2 regions of the Pantoea phytostimulans genome follow, and region 1 is predicted to be linked to the other one. Evidence: predicted binding sites of a transcription regulator. Region 1 holds the regulator's gene; the other holds the start of a gene.
What was found. Region 1 encodes PhoB, which activates phosphate uptake and scavenging genes when phosphate is short. Its sites were predicted from a motif close to CTGTCATAAAACTGNCNNAT; they were not measured.
Positions count from the first base shown of each region.

Region 2: pitA (inorganic phosphate transporter PitA) is a predicted target of PhoB. The motif match lies at 1,702-1,721, and genes of this name have one in related genera.

Region 1 covers NZ_CP173698.1:81,646-85,285, forward strand. The annotation lists gene sbcD (exonuclease subunit SbcD) at 1-777, opposite strand, end outside; gene phoB (phosphate response regulator transcription factor PhoB) at 1,113-1,802, shown strand; gene phoR (phosphate regulon sensor histidine kinase PhoR) at 1,817-3,130, shown strand; gene ACF2G4_RS00410 (PstS family phosphate ABC transporter substrate-binding protein) at 3,149-3,640, shown strand, end outside.
Region 2 covers NZ_CP173698.1:2,836,181-2,839,820, reverse strand. The annotation lists gene uspB (universal stress protein UspB) at 1-13, shown strand, start outside; gene pitA (inorganic phosphate transporter PitA) at 51-1,550, opposite strand; gene ACF2G4_RS13305 (NAD(P)/FAD-dependent oxidoreductase) at 1,794-2,978, shown strand; gene rluF (23S rRNA pseudouridine(2604) synthase RluF) at 3,007-3,640, shown strand, end outside.

The DNA.
Region 1 (3,640 bases):
GGCAAATTCAAGCAGGAAAACGCTTTTTTCCGTGCCTAATTCATCAAAACTCAGCGGAATGGGGGAGCCGCTGTAGCGAATATGTTCACTGTTGGCCACGCGCTGCGCACGATGAATGTGGCCCAGTGCGATGTAATCGGCGGCAGGGAAAGCGGAAGCCGGGAATGCATCTAACGTCCCGATATAGATATCGCGCACTGACTCGCTTTTGCTCACGCCAATCGTGGTGAGATGGCCTGTGGCGATAATCGGCAAGGACAATGCATGCGCCTGGGCGGCGACAAAACTGCGCTGATAGTGGGCGGAAATAGCGTCCAGCAGGTTAACCTGTTTTTCGCGGCCTGATTGACCTGCACGGCTGCGCATGATGTCACGCGGACGCAGATAGGGAATGGCGCACAGCAGCGCGCCCGGTTCGCCCTTACGGTTGTTCAGCACCAGCACTTCGTCAACCGGTGTCGCAATAACGCGGGTATTCAGGCAGGCAAGCAGCTCGCGTGACTCATTCAGTGTGGCCACCGAATCGTGATTACCTGCCAATATCACTAACTGGCAGCCGCTGGGCTGTAGCGCCACCACAAAGCGGTTAAACATTTCACGTGCATAGCTTGGCGGTGTACCGGTATCAAACAAGTCACCGGCGACGATCAAGGCATCGACCTGATGTTGCTCAATCTGTGCCAGTAGCCATTCAAGGAAAGCCTGATGCTCAGCTGCCCGGCTTTTATTGTAAAAGAACTGCCCCAAATGCCAGTCCGCGGTATGAATGATGCGCATAGAACTCCCTGCTAAAACCAAATGCCCGGCGATTATACCTCATACTTCAAGCTGCAGATGCGTTGGCTGCGCGTGCGTGCTCCGGGCTCTTATCCGCTTGCCGCCTCCCTGCAGCTCGAATTATTTCGGCTATCAATTTATAAATGCTGCCTGCTTAAATAAATTTTCACGTCTGGCCTCAGCGCTTAACGCAAATCATAAAATGTTATGTCGCTGTCAACGTTCGGTATTAAAGCCTGATTTAACAGGGTATGTTTTTCATAAAAGTGTCACAAAACTGACGCATAATGGCGCCGCGAACATCAGTGACAGCCGTCATATCAGCAGGAGTAATAATGGCTAAGCGCATTTTGGTTGTGGAAGACGAAGCCCCAATCCGTGAAATGTTGTGTTTTGTTCTGGAGCAGAACGATTATCAGCCAATCGAGGCGGAAGATTATGACAGCGCGGTCGGTAAACTGATTGAACCCTGGCCCGATTTGATTCTGTTGGACTGGATGTTACCCGGCGGCAGCGGTATTCAGTTTATCAAGCACCTTAAACGCGAAGCGATGACGCGTGATATTCCGGTGATGATGCTGACCGCTCGAGGCGAAGAAGAAGACCGCGTGCGCGGTCTGGAAGTGGGCGCGGATGACTACATCACCAAGCCGTTTTCACCGAAAGAGTTAATGGCACGTATTAAAGCGGTGATGCGCCGTATTTCACCGATGGCGGTGGAAGAGGTGATTGAGATTCAGGGCTTGAGTCTGGATCCTTCCTCACATCGCGTAATGTCGGAAAGCACGCCGTTGGAAATGGGCCCGACCGAATATAAATTATTGCACTTCTTTATGACGCACCCGGAACGCGTGTACAGCCGTGAACAGCTGTTGAACCACGTTTGGGGCACCAATGTGTATGTCGAAGATCGTACCGTTGATGTGCATATTCGCCGTTTGCGCAAAGCGCTGGAACTCTCTGGCCACGATCGCATGGTTCAAACCGTTCGCGGAACAGGTTATCGTTTCTCTGCCCGCTACTAAACGGAGCCTTACCCGTGCTGGAACGCCTCTCCTGGAAGAGATTATTGTCGGAACTGGTGCTGGCGTCTTTGCCCGCGCTGATTCTTGGCCTGCTGTTCGGCTACTTGCCGTGGCTACTGCTGCTCAGCGTGTTGGGCGTATTGCTGTGGCATTTCCATAACCTGATGCGTTTATCGCATTGGTTATGGCTGGATCGCACCATGACGCCACCGACCGGGCGCGCCAGCTGGGAACCGTTGTTCTACGGTTTGTATCAAATGCAGCTGCGTAACCGGCGGCGGCGGCGAGAGCTAGGCAATCTGATCAAGCGTTTCCGCAGTGGGGCAGAGTCGCTACCGGACGCCGTTATTCTCACCACCGAAGAGGGCACCATTTTCTGGTGTAACGGCCTGGCGCAGCAGCATCTTGGCTTACGCTGGCCAGAAGATAATGGTCAGAACATCCTGAACCTGCTGCGTTATCCTGAATTCTCCCGCTATATTCGCCAGCGCGATTTTGATAAGCCGCTGACCCAAGTGCTGAATAATCAGCATCACATGGAATTCCGCGTCATGCCCTACAGCGAAGGGCAATGGCTGCTAGTGGCGCGTGATGTCACGCAAATGCACCAGTTGGAAGGGGCAAGGCGCAACTTCTTTGCCAATGTCAGCCATGAACTGCGCACGCCGTTAACGGTGCTGCAAGGGTATCTGGAGATGATGAACGATGCGGTGATGAACGAAAAGTCGCGGAGCAAAGCGCTGCACACGATGTCGGAGCAAACGCGCCGCATGGACAGTTTAGTGAAACAGCTTCTGACTTTGTCACGCATTGAAGCCGCACCCGCTATTGATCTAAAAGAGAAAGTCGATGTGCCAATGATGTTAAAGCTGCTGCAACATGAGGCTGAAACGCTGAGCGGCGGGCGGCATGAAATTCATTTCCATACCGATCCCCACTTGAAAGTCTTTGGCAACGATGAACAACTGCGCAGCGCCATTTCCAATCTGGTTTACAACGCCGTTAATCATACGCCGGAAGGCACACGCATTGATATCAGCTGGCTGCGCAGCCGGCAGGGCGCAATCTTTAAAGTCTGCGATAACGGGCCAGGTATCGCGCCAGAACATTTGCCGCGTCTGACCGAGCGTTTTTATCGGGTCGATAAAGCCCGCTCGCGAGCAACAGGCGGCAGCGGCTTGGGCTTAGCTATCGTTAAGCATGCGCTGAGCCACCAAAACGCGCGGCTGGAGATCACCAGTATTCCTCATCAGGAAACCTGCTTTACCTTTACGCTGGCACCGAGGTTGATTGTCAGCATCGGGATGCAGGAGAATGCAGTTCATTAACGGTTAATGGACGTCCTCATGCGTGCGCTTCTTTACTCTCTTCTTTTGTTGCTGCCTGCCATAACGCAGGCACAATCGATTACGCTTTCCGGCAATTTAAGCAGCGTAGGATCGGACACGCTGGGCTACCTGATGACATTGTGGGGCGAGGACTTTAGCCGTCAGGCACCGGGAGTCAATGTGCAGGTGCAGGCGTCCGGTTCTTCCACTGCACCCACCGCATTAGCCGCGGGTGCTGCTCAACTGGGCGCAATGAGCCGCCCAATGCAGGTAGATGAACGTCAGGCATTTGAAGCGCACTACGGTTATCCGCCACTGGCGGTACCGGTAGCCATGGATGCTTTGGTGGTGGTGGTGAATCAGCGCAATCCGTTGCAGCAGATTGAGCCGCGTCAGCTCGACGCGATTTTCTCTATCACCCGACTGTGCGGCGCAACCGCCACTCCCGCTCGCTGGGGCGATCTCGGACTGCAACAAGCGGATTGGATAAAGCGAAATTTGCAGCGTTAC
Region 2 (3,640 bases), 1.2 Mb from region 1:
TATCTGGCATTAAAAAAGGGCGACTTGCGTCGCCCTCTATTCAAACTGATTTACACCAGTTTTAACGCTATCCAGTACAGCGAGCCTGAAAGAACAATACAGACAGGCAAGGTGAATATCCACGCCATGGCAATGTTCTTGATGGTTCGACTCTGCAAGCCGCCGCCGTCTACCAGCATGGTACCCGCGACAGAAGAAGAGAGGATATGTGTGGTGGAAACCGGCAAGCCGGTATAACTGGCCACACCAATTGAAACCGCAGCCGTGACCTGCGCGGACATCCCTTGTGCGTAAGTCATGCCTTTTTTACCGATCTTTTCACCAATTGTGGTCGCAACACGACGCCAGCCAATCATCGTGCCAATGCCTAATGCCAGCGCAACTGCCACAATAATCCACACCGGCGCATATTCAATCGTGCCGAGCAGATCGCTTTTCAGCTTGTTAAGGAAGCGTTTGTCATCGCCAGTGGTTTCCGGCAGCTTAGCCGCTTTATCTGCGGTATCAGAGATACACAGCAGCAGGCGACGCATCTGGCTGCGTTGTTCCACAGAAAGCTGATCGTAGCTCTGCAGGTTATTCAGCAAGCTTTGCGCACGCTGAACGGCTTGCAGCGCACGTGCGCTATCACAATGGAACTGCTGCGGGCCTGACGGCACTTCTTCCGGGGTTGGCAGCGCAGGCGGAGCCATCTGGATGATGTGCGTCAGCGATTCATTGTGCTGCTGATAATACTGTTCGAGATGATTAACTGCATCGCGGGTACGCGTGATGTCATAACCCGACGCATTCATATTCACCACGAATCCCGCAGGCGCAACGCCAATCAGGACCAGCATGATCAGGCCAATGCCTTTCTGACCATCATTCGCACCGTGCGAATAACTCACCCCAATTGCAGAAACAATCAGCGCGATACGCGTCCAGAAAGGCGGCTTTTTCTTGCCATCGATCTTTTCACGGTCAGCAGGCGTCATATGAATCCGGGCGCGCTTCTTGGTGTTGCTCCAGTAGCGACGCAGAATGAAAATCAATCCACCCGCTATCAGCAGACCCACGATGGGCGACAGAATCAGTGACAGGAAGATGTTGATCACTTTCGGGATGTTGAGTGCATCAACCACCGAAGTACCATTCATCAACGCATTGGTGAGACCGATACCGATAATGGCACCAATCAAGGTATGGGAGCTGGAAGCCGGTAACCCTAAATACCAGGTGCCGAGGTTCCAGATGATCGCCGCTAATAGCATAGAAAACACCATAGCGAGACCGTGAGCCGATCCGACATTCAACAGCAAGTCGGTGGGAAGCATGTGAACAATGGCATAGGCAACGCTCAAACCACCGAGCAGCACACCAAAGAAGTTGAATACACCCGCCATCACCACAGCAAGCTGGGCACGCATGGCACGCGTATAGATGACCGTCGCAACTGCGTTGGCCGTGTCGTGAAAACCGTTGATTGCTTCGTAAAACAATACAAACAGCAGGGCAAGAACCAATAACAGGCCGGTACTGAGGTCTAGGCCAGCAAACAGATGTAGCATAAACGTTACGCCATTTTGGGAGGACATGAACGCGGCGCATTATCCGCGACAACGTGCTGTATGGGAAAGGAAAATATAGTCCTAATTTACCGTTAAGTTGTAATTTACACGATATAACGGGGTAAAAAGGTCTAAAAATTAGTCAGTTACATTATGACACATTTACGGCAAATTTTTGACGCTGGCGTCGGAGTGAGCAGATCACTACAATCTGCGCCTTTCAGATAAAGTGGGTAAGAAGCAGTGGAACAGTTTGACGTTATCATCATTGGTGCGGGTGCCGCAGGCCTGTTCTGTGCCGCGCAGGCTGGCCTTCGTGGCCGTCGCGTGCTGCTGCTGGATAACGGTAAGAAGCCGGGCCGTAAAATTTTGATGTCGGGCGGCGGCCGCTGCAACTTCACCAATCTCTATACCGAAGCCGCGGCTTATCTGTCGCACAATCCTCACTTCTGCAAGTCTGCGCTGGCGCGTTATACCCAATGGGATTTCATCGATCTGGTGAACAAACATGGCATCGCCTGGCATGAAAAGACCTTAGGGCAGCTGTTTTGTGATGATTCGGCGCAGCAAATCGTCGAACTGTTAGTGAAAGAGTGCGAAAAAGCAGAGGTTACGCTGCGTCTACGCTCGGAAGTATTGAGTGTCAGCCGTGATGAATCTGGCTATACGCTGCAACTGAATGGCGACACGGTGCGGGCTAAAAAGCTGGTGATCGCCAGCGGCGGATTGTCGATGCCAGGATTGGGCGCAACCCCGTTTGGCTATAAAATTGCCGAGCAGTTCGGCCTTAGCGTCTTTCCCACTCGCGCCGCGCTGGTGCCGTTTACGCTGCACAAGCCGTTGCTGGATCAGCTGCAAACCCTTTCCGGCGTCGCCATCGACAGTACCATTGAAGCGCAGGACGGCACGCTGTTCAAAGAGGCGATGCTCTTTACGCATCGCGGTTTGTCGGGACCGGCAGTATTACAAATTTCAAGTTACTGGCAGCCCGGTGAATTCGTCACTATCAATTTATCGCCGGCCAACGATCTGGACGCGTTTATTAACGTGCAGCGCGAGGCGCATCCCAATCTCAGTGTAAAAAACAGCCTGGCAAAATTGCTGCCTAAGCGTCTGGTCGAAATTCTGCAAGAGATGAAGGTCGTGCCGGACGCCAGCCTGAAGCAGCTCAACAGCAAACAGCAGGCCGAGCTGGTACAAACGCTCCATCAATGGCGAGTTCAGCCAAACGGCACTGAGGGCTATCGCACGGCGGAAGTCACGCTGGGTGGCGTGGATACCACTCAACTCTCTTCGAAAACCATGGAAGCGCGTGATGTGCCTGGACTGTTTTTTATTGGCGAAGTGGTAGACGTAACCGGTTGGTTAGGTGGCTATAACTTTCAATGGGCGTGGAGCTCGGCCTGGGCATGTGCGCAGGCGCTTTAATGTATCGTTCGATTTTTAAGGAGGCATCATGCTGATCAATTCATCCATTCGTCTTAACAAATACATTAGCGAGAGCGGTATCTGTTCTCGTCGCGATGCCGATCGTTACATCGAACAGGGAAATGTTTTTATTAACGGCAAGCGAGCCGCAATCGGCGACCAGGTCAAGGCTGGGGATGTGGTGAAAGTCAATGGTCAGCTTATTGAGCCGCGCGACGAAGAGGACTTAGTGCTGATTGCGCTGAATAAACCAGTGGGAATCGTCAGCACGACGGAAGAGGGTGAACGAGACAATATTGTTGATTTCGTTAACCACAGCAAACGCGTCTTTCCGATTGGTCGTCTGGATAAAGATTCGCAAGGGCTGATTTTCCTGACGAACCATGGCGATCTGGTCAACAAAATTCTGCGAGCCGGCAACGATCACGAAAAAGAGTATCTGGTCACCGTCAACAAGCCGATAACCGATGAATTTATTCACGGTTTGGGTGCGGGCGTGCCGATGCTGGGAACGGTGACAAAAAAATGCAAAGTGAAGAAAGAAGCGCCTTTTGTGTTTCGCATTACGCTGGTACAGGGGCTTAATCGACAGATTCGTCGGATGTGTGAACACTTTGGCTATGAAGTCACCAAGCTTGAACGCACGCGTATCATGAACGTCA